Regions from separate parts of the Vallitalea okinawensis genome, predicted to be linked through region 2. Evidence: riboswitches for the same ligand, from Rfam matches in the RefSeq annotation. Region 2 holds a riboswitch; each other region holds the start of a gene.
What was found. A riboswitch is a leader RNA that binds a small molecule or an ion and turns the genes downstream of it on or off. The one in region 2 is predicted to bind thiamine pyrophosphate.
Positions count from the first base shown of each region.

Region 1: linked by a shared signal. The riboswitch ahead of C1Y58_RS03660 (energy-coupled thiamine transporter ThiT) and the one ahead of thiW (energy coupling factor transporter S component ThiW) in region 2 are both predicted to bind thiamine pyrophosphate.
Region 3: linked by a shared signal. The riboswitch ahead of thiT (energy-coupled thiamine transporter ThiT) and the one ahead of thiW (energy coupling factor transporter S component ThiW) in region 2 are both predicted to bind thiamine pyrophosphate.

Region 1 is NZ_PQDH01000001.1:787,794-793,014, reverse strand. It holds gene C1Y58_RS03675 (helix-turn-helix domain-containing protein) at 1-812, shown strand, start outside; gene C1Y58_RS03670 (sugar phosphate isomerase/epimerase family protein) at 978-1,922, shown strand; gene C1Y58_RS27225 (hypothetical protein) at 1,959-2,015, shown strand; gene C1Y58_RS27220 (hypothetical protein) at 2,033-2,101, shown strand; TPP riboswitch at 2,172-2,282, shown strand; gene C1Y58_RS03660 (energy-coupled thiamine transporter ThiT) at 2,402-3,013, shown strand; gene tenA (thiaminase II) at 3,013-3,696, shown strand; gene thiM (hydroxyethylthiazole kinase) at 3,690-4,520, shown strand; gene thiE (thiamine phosphate synthase) at 4,501-5,157, shown strand; gene thiD (bifunctional hydroxymethylpyrimidine kinase/phosphomethylpyrimidine kinase) at 5,154-5,221, shown strand, end outside.
Region 2 is NZ_PQDH01000002.1:832,942-838,162, reverse strand. It holds gene C1Y58_RS08770 (glycoside hydrolase family protein) at 1-511, shown strand, start outside; gene thiC (phosphomethylpyrimidine synthase ThiC) at 581-1,894, opposite strand; gene thiE (thiamine phosphate synthase) at 1,927-2,553, opposite strand; gene thiW (energy coupling factor transporter S component ThiW) at 2,540-3,043, opposite strand; TPP riboswitch at 3,194-3,301, opposite strand; gene udk (uridine kinase) at 3,549-4,166, shown strand; gene C1Y58_RS08745 (DUF6597 domain-containing transcriptional factor) at 4,203-4,979, opposite strand; gene C1Y58_RS08740 (SRPBCC domain-containing protein) at 5,074-5,221, shown strand, end outside.
Region 3 is NZ_PQDH01000009.1:126,209-131,429, reverse strand. It holds gene C1Y58_RS20740 (carbohydrate ABC transporter permease) at 1-285, shown strand, start outside; gene C1Y58_RS20735 (carbohydrate ABC transporter permease) at 323-1,132, shown strand; gene C1Y58_RS20730 (TSUP family transporter) at 1,253-2,017, shown strand; TPP riboswitch at 2,337-2,434, shown strand; gene thiT (energy-coupled thiamine transporter ThiT) at 2,527-3,171, shown strand; tRNA gene C1Y58_RS20720 (tRNA-Leu) at 3,330-3,413, shown strand; gene C1Y58_RS20715 (ACT domain-containing protein) at 3,549-4,034, opposite strand; gene C1Y58_RS20710 (hypothetical protein) at 4,409-4,759, opposite strand.

The DNA.
Region 1 (5,221 bases), on a different contig from region 2:
TTTATGAATTTAGTAAAAGATTTTCTGAAGTATATACGATTCCTAAGTTTGTAGCAGTGGGAATTAATAAGGCAGAGGAGAAATGGAGTTTTTGGGAGCATCTGCATCACTCCAATGAATATGTTTATATAAGAAAAGGGGCAGTGAAATATTGGTGTGATGACCAAGAACATATTGCACATGCAGGAGACTTTTATATCATCCATCCTGGTCAAAAACATAGGGAAGTAAGTTATATAGAACCCTTAGAATTTATCTATTTGAAATTTAGATATAAGCAAATGGATCAATTAAGTCATCCTCAAGAGCAAATCATCAGAAATGCTGATAAAGATATTGTAACCTTAATGGAACAGATCATTATTGAACTAGAAGAGCAAGAACTCGGTACGAAACAAATAGTAGAAGCTATTATTTTACAATTAATTTGGCGTGTCAAAAGAAGATTAAACCTAAACAATGATTGTGATCAGGTAAAAATTGATAGCAAAAATATTATCGTTCAGGAAGCTATTGAATATATTAAAAGTCATCAACATGAGAAGATTACAGTCAAGCAGATTGCAGAAAACTGTAATGTATCTACAGATTATTTGGCCCATATTTTTAAAGAAATCACAGAGTTTTCACTTCTGCAATATGTGGATCATATTAAAATGGATGAAGCAAGTATAATGCTATTGAATACGGATATGAACATCAGACAAATTGCGTATGAATTAGGTTATAATGATGCTTTATATTTCTCAAAGAAATTCAAGAAATTCTTTAAGCTTTCTCCAACTGACTATCGAAAACAGAATATGCCATAAGGTCAACAGAATAAGCCATTTTCTTTCCTAAAGGTAGATGTATAATTATTTTAATGATTGTTCACCTACTTTTGGGTTTATTAACAAAAATCATTTTTAAACCCTAGATGTAGAAAAAAATATTAAACACTAAAGGATATAAAGTGTATTGAACGGGGGATATAAATGATTAATAATTTCTCTTGCTCCTCTTCATGGAATGTGCATAAAGCTGAGATGAAAGATTTCTCAGGATATGATATGTTAAAAGAAATTAAAGAGTTAGGCTTCAATCAAGTGGAGTTAAACTATAATGTAACTGAACAAATGATAAGAGAGATGTATCCACTTATCGAATCAGGACAAATGACGGTTTCAAGCTTACATAATGTATGTCCAAAAGCATCACCAGAATTTGGACCATCTTCAGTATTTTTAGGGTTTGAGGATAATGACAAAAGGAGACAAGCCATTGAATATACCATTAGAACTGTTGAATACGCAAACAGGTTGGATGCAGAAGCCATTGTCATTCATTCAAGTAAAGTTATTGTATGTCCAGAAGATGATGGGTATTATAATGATAAGCTTCGTCGGGTATATCTTAATGATGGAGTAGAGTCTCAAGCATACAGTCAATTATTTGAAGAAGCTATTTCACTTAGGCAGAGATTTAATTTAGTACATACAGAATTAATAATCAATAGTTTAGAAGAGATATGCAACTATATGGCTAAGAAGAACATACATGTGAAATTAGGGTTGGAGAATAGAGCCAATTACCATGAAATACCTAACTCCGATGAATATGAAATGATTTTCACAGGTTTACAAGGAGCACCTGTTTATATGTGGTATGATATTGGACATGGAGAAATGTTAGACAGGTTAAAGACTTTTGATGGGCACAAAGTACTGGAAAAATATAAGGATAAATTGTTAGGGGTTCATATTCATGATCTTAATGAGAACTTTGAGGATCATTTTGCTCCTTATACGAAAAGCAACGTATTGGATAATTATCTTGAATACATTCATACTGCTCAGATTAAAGTTCTAGAGCTCTGTCAATACAATACACCTGAGATGATAAAAAGTGGAGTAAGTGAACTTATACGAAGGCTCAATTAAAAGAGAGTATGGAAGTGTACATCACCTTATCAATTTATTGAAATCATGTGTTGCCCAGGTGGCTGTTTAAGCGGTGGAGGGCAGATTTCTTAGAAAAACCAAATAGCCATGTGGCACATGAAATTCTTCATACACACTATGTGGATCGTGGTCGATATAATGAAAAGGAGAATGATTAAAAATACCAGATTTAAATTTTGGGAGAAAGGCTTGATACATGATTAAAAAAGAGGTATAATGAACTATAATTTTATATATAAGGGGAGCTTGTGTAATCAGGCTGAGAGTACATCTAATACGATGTAGACCCTCTAACTTGTATGGGTAATGCCAGCGTAAGGAAAATATTATGACCGTGTTTTTAAAACGTGTTGCCTTTGGTAGCGCGTTTTTTCTTTTGTCTTGGATTTCCCTGACTTATTTAGTGGTATTCCTTTTATATAAAATTTTAATATGAGATATAGAGAGGGAGATCATTTTTGAATAGTGCAGTTATTATTGCAATTCTACTGACAAGTGCAGTCTTTTTCGTTAGCATACGTCAGCTCATTGGCATTCAATTTAATGCTAGATTACTGACACGTGTAGGACTTGTTTCCGCATTGACCATGGTGTTATACACCATTAAACTCGTACCCTTTCCACAGGGCGGAGGATGTAGTTTACTTTCAATTTTACCTATTATGCTTTTAGCCGTATTATTCGGCACAGAGGAGGCTTTATTATCAGCCATTGTCGTTGCATTCTTAAAAATTATTGTGCAGCCACCCTATTTTATCATGCAACTGCCTCTTGATTATTTTGGGGCTATGATGGCAGTAGCGTTTGTGCCGATGTTTGGAACGAAGAGTAAAGTGAAACTAGGGTTAGGTGCAGGACTTGCAGTGACATTATCAACATGTTTTAGTATTCTTTCAGGGATTATCTTTTTTGGAGAATTTGCTCCTGAAGGAATGAATACTTGGTTGTATTCAATAGTTTATAATGTAACAGGTTATGGTGTTGAAGCTGCCTTAAGTGTTTTAGTGTTATTATTGCTATCAGCTAATAATTTTGCTAAGTTAAGCGTTTTAAGAAAGAAGGTGATTTAATGACCTTTTCATGGCGTTTAGTAAATGATCAACGTGTTCAGGCTTATTATGAAAAATATTTAGATCATCCATTTGTAAAAGGGCTGGGAGAAGGTACATTGTCACGTGATAGATTTAAACAGTACCTTATTCAAGACTCGCTGTACTTAAAGGACTATGGTAAAGTCTATGCTGGTGCATTTCTGTTGGTGGACCGGATTGAAGATTTACAGTTCTTGCACAGTTGCATCGGTGTGGTGGTTTCTGATGAAACCAATATGCATACCCAGTATTTGATGGATTATGGTCTAGATGTTTATAAAGTGGATAAGGACCCGGTTTTGCCAGAGAATAGAGCTTATCTAGATTACATGCTGAGTTTCTTACCAACAGGGAATGTGAAAGAAATATTTATGTCAGCATTGCCATGTACCCTTACCTATGAACATATCGGGAAAGCGCTTAAAGAAGGTTATAAAGATAACTTGGAAAGTAACTATTACAAGGCGTGGATAGAAGCTTATGCAGGAAAAGAATTTGAAGAGTTTAGTTTGGAATCTTGTCGATTATTGGATCGGATTTGTGAAGGTATTTCTAAAGAGGAAGAAGAACATCTTATTCAGATCTTTTTGACATCCTGTGAATATGAAATGGCTTTTTGGGATATGAGCTATAAAATGAATGAAGGAGAATACTCATGTTAAAAAAAATGATGACAAATCTTAGAGAAAAAACGCCTCTAGTTCATAATATCACCAACTATGTAACAGTAAATGATTGCGCTAATATGGTTTTAGCAACAGGAGGCGCACCTTTGATGGCAGATGATGCGAAAGAAGTTGAGGAGATTGTAGCCATTAGTAGTGCTCTTTATTTAAACATTGGTACACTTAATACAAGAACAGTAGAGTCCATGCTGTTAGCAGGTAAAAAAGCAAATGCCCTAGGAAAACCTATCGTTTTAGATCCTGTTGGAGTGGGTGCTTCTACACTGCGTAATGAAACAGCAGGTCGCTTATTAGAGCATTTTAAAATTGCTGTTATTAAAGGAAATAGTTCAGAAATTCGTGCCCTTTATAACAATGCAAAAACAACCAGTGGTGTGGATGTTCAAGAGGAAGATATGATAACCGATGATACATTGAACTCATCTATTACCTTTGCAAAAAAAGCTGCTTTAAAGTTTGGTAGTATTGTTGTGATCACCGGTTCATTGGATATTATCACTGACGGTAAAAAAGTGGCATTGTGCCGAAATGGACATACATTAATGGCACGAATAACAGGAACAGGCTGTATGCTTGGTAGTATGATTGCTACATATTGTGGTGGACAACCTGATGAAGTTTTTGAAAGTACAGTACATGCCATTGTTCATATGAGCTTTGCTGGCGAAAAAGCTGCCGCAAAAGTATTGGAACGTGAAGAGGGAACCGGTCATTTCAGAATGTATCTCATAGATGAGGTTAGCTTAATGACAGAAGATCAACTAGAAGAAGGTGTACGTGTTGAATACTTTGAAGAATAAATTAGGACTATACTTAGTAACAGATCGTTCATGGGCTGATGAAAAAGGTCTATGCCAACAGGTTGAAGCCAGCCTTAAAAATGGTGTAACATTTCTGCAATTACGAGAAAAGGATTTAGCAAAGGAAAAATTTTTAGTATTAGCCAAGGAAATGAAGAACATTGCCAAGGATTATCAAGTGCCCTTCGTTATCAACGATGCTGTTGATATTGCCCTTGCCTGTGATGCAGACGGTGTACACATTGGACAAGAGGATGATGATGTCGTTAAGACCCGAGAACGCCTTGGTGAAGGGAAGATACTTGGAGTCTCTGTAGGCACAGTTGATGAAGCAGTTAAAGCGGTTAAAGAAGGTGCTGATTATTTAGGGGTTGGTGCTATGTTTCCAACCATGACAAAAGATGATGCATCAGCCATTGCCTTTGATACACTCCGTGGAATTTGCGATGCAGTTGATGTACCTGTTGTTGCTATTGGAGGTATTAATAGTGACAATATTAAAGAACTTAAAGGCGGTGGTATATGTGGTGTTGCAGTCGTATCGGCGATTCTTGCAAAGGAGGATTGTGGAGCTGCAGCAGAGGAGTTACGAAATAAATGCGATGTTCTATTTAGTGAAGTGAGGGATAACGAGTGAAAAAAGTATTAACAATTGCAGGATCAGACTGTAGTGGTGGTGCAGGGATTCAAGCAGATTTAAA
Region 2 (5,221 bases):
ATGCTTAAAGCAAGAAGGGTGTACAGCAAAATGGTCAAAATCTCATCGTCAAATTGATCCTTATATTGAAAAACGTAACGATTCCTTTTTCTGTTTTTATAAGACAGAGGGCAAGATTGGTGTTATGATATCTAAAGACCTAGAGAGTTGGGTAGACCATGATGAACCAGTGTTGACAAGTGAGCAAATGCCTGATAGCTCTACGATCGAGAATCCTTGTATTATCCATCAAGATGGGTCGTATATGATGTTTTTTACTCCATGTAGACCAGGGCGGGGTATGTGTATGGCCAAGTCTGAAGATTTATTTCACTGGTCAAATATTCAAACATTATCTATTGAAGAAAGCTTCTACGATTGGGCACCTAATGGACCATCTGCAGGTATGGTTATCGATGATCGTAATAATTCAGGATCCTTGTTAATGTTTATACATGGTGAATACGATGATAAACATGGAGCTGCATTAGCAGTACTTAAGAGTACGGATTTATTAAGTTGGTATAGCTAATGGATAACTCCAAAAGATTAACCCTACCTAAGTGATTTTTTAGGTAGGGTTATATGAATATTATCTCATTTAGGCATCATTTCTTAGTATATTAATATCTTCTCCATCCAATACTTTATTGACATTACGAATGGCACACATTTTACCGCACATGGAACAGGTTTTTTCATCTTCAAGTTTAGCGTCCTTACGATAGCGACGAGCTTTTTCGGAGTCAATAGCTAAGTCAAACATCTTGTCCCAATCCAGTTGTTGTCTTGCATGGCTCATAGCATTATCCCAAGCTCTAGCACCTGGAATTTTCTTTGCAATATCACCAGCATGAGCGGCTATCTTTGATGCGATAATACCTTCTTTCATATCATCTAGAGTAGGTAACCTTAAATGTTCGGCAGGCGTTACATAACATAAGAAATCGGCACCTGAAGAAGCTGCAATAGCTCCACCAATTGCACCAGTAATGTGGTCATAGCCTGGGGCTACATCTGTTACTAAAGGGCCTAATACATAGAAAGGTGCATTATGGCATAGCTTTTTCTCTAATAGCATATTAGCCTTAATTTCATCTAATGCCATGTGGCCAGGACCCTCTATCATAACCTGAACATTCTTAGCCCAAGCTCTTTTTGTTAATTCACCTAAAGTAATCAGCTCTTTAATCTGGGAAGCATCAGTGGAATCTGCAATAGAACCAGGACGACAAGCATCACCAAGGCTGATGGTAATATCATATTTAGCACAAATGTCTAATAGCTCATCATAATATTCATAAAACGGATTTTCATTACCTGTTAATTCCATCCATGCAAACATCAGTGAACCACCACGCGATACAATATTGGTTAGTCGTGGGTTTCTCTTAAAAGTTTCAGCACTTTCTCGATTCATACCTGCATGAATGGTAACGAAGTCTACACCATCTTGACCATGTTTATCAACGACATCAAGAAACTCTTTAGCTGTTATGTCTTTCAATTCTTTTTCATAAAAACCAAATGCATCATATACAGGTACAGTACCAATCATGGCTGGAGACATATCAACGACACGCTTTCTGAACTCCTCGGTTTTTCCGTAATTACTTAGATCCATAATGGATTCTACATGCATGTCAATAGCCGTTTGTACTTTCTCAAGTTCTTTTTCGATGTTATAGCAATCTTTTGAAATTCCAAGGTTGACGTTAATTTTCGTTTTACAGCCTTCTCCAATACCTTCAGCACTAATACTTGTATGGTTCTTATTAGCTGGTATGACGATAGTTCCCTTTGCTATCTTTTCTCTAAGTGTATTAATGTCCATATTTTCTTTGTTAGCAACAATTTTCATTGCTTCAGTTACGATGCCTTTTTTAGCAGCATCCATTTGAGTTGAATATGTCATGGTATTATCTCCTTTTATATCATAATAAAGATTTAGTTTTGTTTCTTTAATAAAGCATTAAATTTCTTAACTTCTGTTGTAGGATTACTACAATTTAATATGGCAGAAATAATAGCAGCACCGTCTAAAATCTTTAAATACTCAGAAGTTAAGTTATTGGGTGTGATACCACCAATTCCATAGATAGGTATATCTTTAATGGTAGCTCTAATCTCTTCTAATACGATTAAAGAGATTAACTTAGTATTGACTTTAGTGGATGTGTGGAAAAGTGCACCTACACCTACATGGTCTGCACCAGCCTTTATGGCATCATAAGCTTCTTGGCTGTTATGAACAGATGCTCCTAAAAGCTTATCAGGTCCAAGAAGTTGTCGAGCGATATCTAAAGGCATATCACTCTGACCCAGATGAATGCCATCAGCATCAATGCTTAGTGCGACATCAATTCGATCATTAATAATGAATGGAACTCCAAATTCATGGCATAATTTTTTTAGTCTGCTTGATTCTTCATATTGGACTCGAGTATCAGCATACTTATTTCTGTATTGAAGAACATCAATACCTGCTTCAAGACAGAGTTTCACTTTTTTCTCCAACAGATCAAATGGTATTCGATGATCTGTTACGAGATATAATTGTTTATTTGAGTTCATAGCGTTTCAACTCATTTATTTTCTTTACTGGTATACACTTCATAACAATAATCGCTATGAGTGATCCAGCTACTGTGCTGATGATAAAAGGTGGAATGAAGAAGAAAGCACCATAACTACTTCCCATAAAGATATTAGCGATTGGAATAGCTATTAATGCACCCAATAATCCAGTTCCAATGATTTCTCCTATGGCTGTTATGTACATGTTTTTGAAGTAGTGATGAAAGATACCAGCCAATAACGCTCCAACCATACTACCAGGGAAAGCTAATAGGGATCCCATTCCTAACAGGTTACGAATTAAAGAAATGAGAAAAGCATTTAAAACCGCATAAAATGGTCCAAGAAATATAGCTGATATGACGTTAATAAAATGTTGGATAGGAAAACATTTTGAGACACCTATTGGTATGTACAGTTGGCTAAGTGCTACACCAATAGCAATAAATAAAGCTGAAATGGTAATTTTACGTGTATTTACCTGCATTGAAAACCCTCCTTTGTCAATACTTAATCACATGATGACACTGAATGGTTATCTATTAGTTGAGTGGGTAAGAAAGCATGGTTTCATACAAATAAATATAAAAAGACAAATATAAAAAGCACAACTGTAGAGTTGTGCTTATAAGTCAGAAATAATTATTATATGCTTCCCTACGCTGGTATTAACCAGATCAGGTCAAGGGTCAAAGAATTAAGTTCTTTATCTCAGCTGGCATTACCAGCCCCCCTAGCGATTCTTATTAAGTTTTCAATTGCATCATAACATAGATTGATTATTTAAGCAAGATATATTGGATGTATTTACTAGATAATTCATGCAAAAATCCGAATGAATTTTGGTTGTTTGCTTATATTGAGTGTAAATTCACTGCATAAGTTAATAATATATTTAGAAATATTATTCTTTTGACAAAGTGCAACTTGACTGATAAAATTATAGAGATGTTTAAATAGATATTAACAAATACCTAATGGAGTGGTGAAATTTGAAAGATACGATTATCATAGGCATAGCTGGGGGGACCGGCTCTGGTAAGACAACTTTAGTAAAAAAGCTAACTGAACAATTTGGAGAGAAAGTTGTGACATTATGTCATGATTACTATTATAGAGCACATGATGAATTATCACTGGAAGAGAGAGCAAGACTGAATTATGATCATCCTAATGCATTTGATACAGATATGTTAATTCAGCATCTCAATCTATTAAAAAAAGATGAATGTATTGAACGACCAGTATATTCTTTTGTAAGTCATAATCGCATGGAAGAAACAGTCAATGTGCAACCTTCCCGTGTTATTATCGTTGAAGGTATTTTAATTTTTGAAAACAAAGAACTTCGAGATGCTTTCGATATTAAAGTCTTTGTTGATACAGATTCAGATGTACGTATTATCCGCCGTTTATTAAGAGACGTTAAAGAACGCGGTAGATGTTTAGATGCTGTTATCGATCAATATCTAACAACAGTTAAAATCATGCATGAAGAGTTTGTTGAACCAAGTAAAAAGTATGCTGATATTATTATCCCAGAGGGTGGCTATAATAAAGTTGCTTTATCTATGCTTATTGATAAAATAAATGCACTATTATCGGAATAAATAGAGGGTGGCTCTGACGCCACCCTCTTTCTATGTCTATTCTTTATATTCTCTTGGTGTAATGCCTAAAATTGATTTAAAATCATTGATCATATGGGGTTGATCTGCATACCCTAGCTTTGCTGCAAGATCAGCCCAATGAGGAGTAGAATCCATTTCTAATTCCTTATTTAGTTCCTGCAACCTGAACATGCGTATGATCCACTTAGGATTTACGCCTACATAGGTATCAAAATCTCTTTGTATACTTCTAATATTCTTATTGAAGTTTTTAGCAACCATATCAACAGAAGTTATGGACTTATTTTCTCGTATATAGTTGATAACTTTTTCTACAAATAAACCTTTATTATCTACTGGATGTGCGTAGTTAAGTAAGAGATTTTCCATATATACAACCTTTTCTTCAGTGCTATTCAAATCCTTCAGATTTTCCCATTGAGTAGGTTCAAGTATTTCACCAATTTGGATTTTTTGATTTGTAAATGTACTCATTTTTACCTTTGTCAAGTTGTTAAAAGCACCTATTTTGAATTTGATTCCTAAGATCTCACCAGAACTCTGCAGATGATATTCAAACAATTTTTTAACGACTCCTTCTACAAAAGTAGAATCACCATAATGAACAATATTGATATGAGGATTGGGAATAATTTGTTGATTAAATACTTTCCCATCAGGAAGATTCCACTTAATGGACCAAAATAATTCAACTATATGCTTTAAATCATTACTTGGAGGGATTATATTGAAACTTGTTTGATTCTCAAGTTCATTCATATGCACAATAGCATTTAAATAGTCTGGTTTCATATTAATAACCTCCTTTTTTATGTCGCATTTCTACAATACATTTATATTTTAGAACATTATAATAGTATTATCAAGATTGAAGGAGGTTATTTCTATGAAATTAGTCTATCATTTTTATATTGCTTCAAGCTTAGAAAACATATGGTCAATTCTTACAACTCCAGAAGGAAGTTCAAAAATTTTTTATGGAGCTGAAGTCCATTCAACATTTAAAAAAGGAGACTCTATTCAATATATTGGTC
Region 3 (5,221 bases), on a different contig from region 2:
CATATTTCCATTCCTGCCTTAACACCCGTTATCTTTTTTAATTTTATTATGCAGACCATTAATGGATTTATGACCTTCACTCAAAGTTATATTATTACTGATGGTGGTCCATTTGATAGTACACTACTGTATGCTCTTTATCTATTTCAGCAAGCCTTTTCCTATTTCTCCATGGGATATGGATCTGCTTTAGCATGGATTTTATTGATCATTATAGCTATTTTAACATCTCTTGTGTTTAAATCATCATCCTATTGGGTGTTCTATGAGTCAAAGGAGGATTAAAGTGAAAGGAAAGAGTTCAAGAAATATAAATTCACTGATGTTTCATCTGTTGTTAGGAGCATTGGCATTTACTATGCTCTACCCGATTCTCTGGTTATTAGCAAGTTCTTTCAAGAATAATGCTGAGATATTTGGAAATGCAAGTTCTTTAATTCCTGATCAATGGGAGTTCACAAATTATATAGAGGGATGGAAAGGATTTGGTGGTATATCCTTTGGGCGCTTTTTTGCCAATACATTCTTTATAGTCATTACATCGACAATTGCGCAAGTATTATCTTCTTCAGTGGTGGCTTTTGGCTTTTCAAGAATTAAGTTTGTAGGAAGAAAGATTTTCTTTGCATGCATGATTTTGACTCTAATGCTTCCTAACCAAGTTTTGATTATACCTCAATATATCTTATTTTCAAAATTGGGATGGTTAAATACTTATGCACCCCTTATATTACCCTCATTTTTTGGTGTACCATTCTTTATCTTTATGATTATTCAATTCATCTATGGAATACCAAAGTCTTTAGATGAATCAGCCAAAATAGATGGATGTGGAAAGATTCAAATTTTCGGTAGGATTATATTTCCACTATTAAAACCAGCATTAATAACATCAGCAATTTTTTCATTTTATTGGAAATGGCAAGAGTTTTTAGCTCCATTACTTTATTTACAAAATGCGAAGAAGTATCCTGTATCCTTGGCACTTAAAATGTTCGCTGACCCAAATTCAGTTTCTAATTGGGGAGCCATGTTCGCAATGTCTGTATTATCCTTAGTACCTCCATTTGCTTTATTTATCATCTTCCAGAGGTATTTGGTAGATGGAATCAGTACAACAGGAATTAAATAAGCGTGATAAACCTAAAATACTCTACTTTTTGTTGATATACTTTATCCTGTATACTTTCTTCCATGGCTAAGTTATAATAACAGATAAGGCAACATGTATACAGGATAAGGGGGAAACAAAATGGATATTTCATGGGTACAATTAGGCATTATTTGCCTCTTAGTCTTTTTCGCAGGACTAGTGGATTCCATAGCTGGTGGTGGTGGGTTAATTTCCGTACCAGCCTACTTTTTTGCAGGTATACCAGCACATTTTGCTTTAGGTACGAATAAATTCTCTGCAGCTGTAGGTACATTTCTATCTACTTTGCGCTTTATAAAAAATAAAAGATATCACTTGCAGGCGGCATTGGTATCCATAGTCAGTGCATTCATTGGATCAGCTTTAGGAGCACGACTTGTATTAGAGATGGACGAAAGAGTTATACAAATCGTTTTAGTTATTACATTGCCTGTTATAGGAATATATCTGATGACTAAAAGAGGTTTTGGTAAGGAGGAGAAGAAGAACTTGCCCATGGCAAAAGTTATCCTTCTATCCATATTGTCGGCGTTCTTAATAGGTGCTTATGATGGATTCTATGGTCCAGGAACAGGGACGTTGTTGATCCTATTCTATACAGGGTTCATAGGATTTGACTTGACTACAGCATCTGGTAATGCAAAGATCGTCAATCTAACCTCTAATATAGCTGCGTTAATTACCTTTATCATCCATGGTAAGGTACTTTTCTTTATCGGCATACCAGCAGCCATCTGCAGCATGGCAGGACACTGGATCGGTTCAGGGTTAGCTATAAAGAACGGTGCAAAAGTCATCAGACCCGTCTTCATAGCAGTATTCGTTGGTTTAATGCTGAAAATTGTTTACGATATTTTTATGTAACTGCGTATTTGTTATACAATAAGAGTAGTTAAGATGTTTATGGAGTAGTGAATTGCAGATCGTTCGGATTAATGGCTTAATGAAGATTTTTTAATACACAACAAAGAATAATTTGATATCGAAAAGAATGCAAGGTGTTCTATGGAGCCGCGAACCATGGACGGTGAGCCCAGCTGTCAAAGACATGGACGTCTTCCCAGCTGGCGTAATAGAATTCCTTGCATTCTTGACCCTATTAGTAATATGCAAATAGAGTTGTTTTACAAAGTCTATTGACTAAAAAAAGTGAATACACTATAATGAAAGCAAAGAACATGAATAATGGAGCTAGGGGAGTCTTCGGACTGAGAAGTATATTACTGACCCTTATTACCTGATCCAGGTTATACTGGCGTAGGGAAGCGGATATTTTATAAATTAGATATTTCAAGCCTTCCTTAACAGGAAGGCTTTTTCGTTGCTCTTTTGTCTCAGTTCTTTATAATGAATTTTTGAGGAGGGCATGTTACATGCAAGCATTTTTTGATTCTATTATGGGTAAATCCGTAATGGGTATATTAGCAGTCATTATCTTATTTCTTGCCGTAGGTATCGGCAACAGTAGAAAAAGGTTTAATACTAAGGTATTAGTTTATTCAGCTGTAGCACTTGCACTTGGTACGGCATTATCCTTTGTGAAGATTCCAATTCCAACATTATTCCCATTGGTGAACGGTGGTTCAGCTACTTTATTAAGTATGTTGATGGTTGTATTAATCGGTTATTGGTTTGGTCCTGTTCAAGGCCTATTATCAGCAATGACATACGGCTTACTACAATTGATTCTTGGACCCTATGTTATCCACCCTGTTCAGTTAATTTTTGATTACATCTTAGCATTTGGTATGCTCGGATTATCTGGGTTCTTTAGAAAAGGTAAATATAGTTTAACAATAGGTTATTTAGTTGCTGTAAGTGGACGTTTCGTTTTCGCTTTCTTATCAGGCTATATCTTTTTCGGTGAATATGCGCCAGAAGGCATTGGACCAATATTCTATTCAGCTTACTACAACTTAAGTTATTTAGTACCTGAAGCAGTTATTACAATAGCTTTATTAATGCTTCCACCAGTAAGAAGTGCTATTAAGCAGGTGGGTAAAGCTGCAATGAATTAGAGAACGGAGATCTTAAATAGAAAGTCTGAGAGTATTAGCTCTTAGGCTTTCCTTGTAAACTGCTACTTCTTTTGATGATTGGAAAATATTTTTTTATTGAAGTGCTTGACAACTATAATAGGCTATGATAAGATAAATATCGTCTTCAAAATAAATATGCGGATGTGGCGGAACTGGCAGACGCACTAGACTTAGGATCTAGCGCCCTTGGCGTGGGGGTTCGACTCCCTTCATCCGCACCAATCAAAAAGAGCGATTAATATCGCTCTTTTTACCTATGTAAAAAAATGAAAAGTGACTATAAAATAAGCCTTGTAAGATCATCTTACAAGGCTGTTATTTTGGAATAGGAAAGTTCGTGTTTTGCTCTTAGTGATTTACTCTACAGTTACTTCAACATGGTCAAAGTAATTCAATATAGTATCTACTACTCGTGTTTCATCTGAAGCAAAGATAAGATAGCTGATATCAACTTCAGAAGTGGTGATTAACTTAATCTCAATTTCTTCCTCAGACAATAAGTCTAATGTTTTTGCAAAGACACCAGGTGTATGCTTCATGGCATCACCGTATAAAGAAATCTTACTATTAGTTGAATTAACATCCAAACGAAGATTCTCAATATATTTTTGTTTTAATTCATTAATGATCTTAATGGCTTCGTTTAGATCTTCATCATGTATGGTAAAAGAAATACTTATACTCTCCTTGTATGGTGGAGTCATGCTAATCATATCTATGTTTAACTTTTCTCCTAGTGCATTAAAGATTTTTGAAATAATTATAGCATCGGAAGGTGCATTGGCTAAAGTAATTAATGTCACATCCGGTGTGATGGTAAGATTAGTAATAACATCTTTCATTTTGACACCCCTCTTATTATTATGTATCTATTTTTGTCTTATGTGAAAGTTCTCTGAATTGAGTGGATGAAATTGAAGCGTTTTCATTCACACCAAGGAGACTTTCCTAATCTACAAACTTCCTATGGAAGATGTAGCGCAGCTACTTATAATTATATGTCTTATCTGACTTGTTCTCAGTACTGTGCAAAGGTTATGACATATGGAATATGAAGTCAATTTTTATGCATCTAATTTAATATTCAGACAAGTTTGGTAATTGTTATTCCTATTATACATGAATAAGGCGGGCTTTACAACAACATTAAGTATTTTACTATAATTTACACTCTACCTATGGTTATTTTGTTAACAAAGCGAAAAACTCCTCTCTGCTAAGCTGCAGAGAGGAGTTTTTCCATTTGATCTACGATACCATCGATATCATCCATAATCTCTTGTAAGTTTTTAGACTTAATGGGTTTAATGCTCTGAATGAAAGAATCAATCTTCAGAGTTAACGATGGTTCATTATAATACGAAGTCAATAAACAAACCAGAGCGGTATAAAATCCGCCGGTTTTATAGAGCTCTCTAACAGAAAAAATATTTCCGTAAGTTAGATAGATATGCTCCGATAGATGATTTTCTTTTAAAGGTTTAAAATACAATCTCAATACTTGTTCAAGATCATCAGCTTTTTGTGTGGTGAGGCTTATATCGATTATATCTCTGTCTTTTTTCATCTAAGCACCTTCCTGTACGCTTATTTTAACCTTCATGTTTCCACTTATCCTATTAGTAAAATAAAACCTATACACCTGATTATTCAAGTTATGTTCCAGAGTGCATGTCATCCCCCATCAGGGTATAAGCCCTATCTCTATTTTATCCTATAATATACAAATGTGCAAAGGGTAAATTGTCGAATAATATCTAATTTTAACATAATAATAAAGATGATTTCAGAATAACTTAATAATTTGTTATATAATAGTAATAATTGTAACAAATTAAATTTGTTAAATACTTATCAAAAACAGCGGATTAACTCTTTTTGAAACGTAAAAGCACGATAACTATCTTTTTGTCATGATACATCATAATGATGAAAAAAATGTTAATAATAGATATTGAACTAAATATTGCAAAGGTCTTTTCTTTAGTTCAATATTATTATTTAAGTTATAAGTTGAATAGTTCTAAAT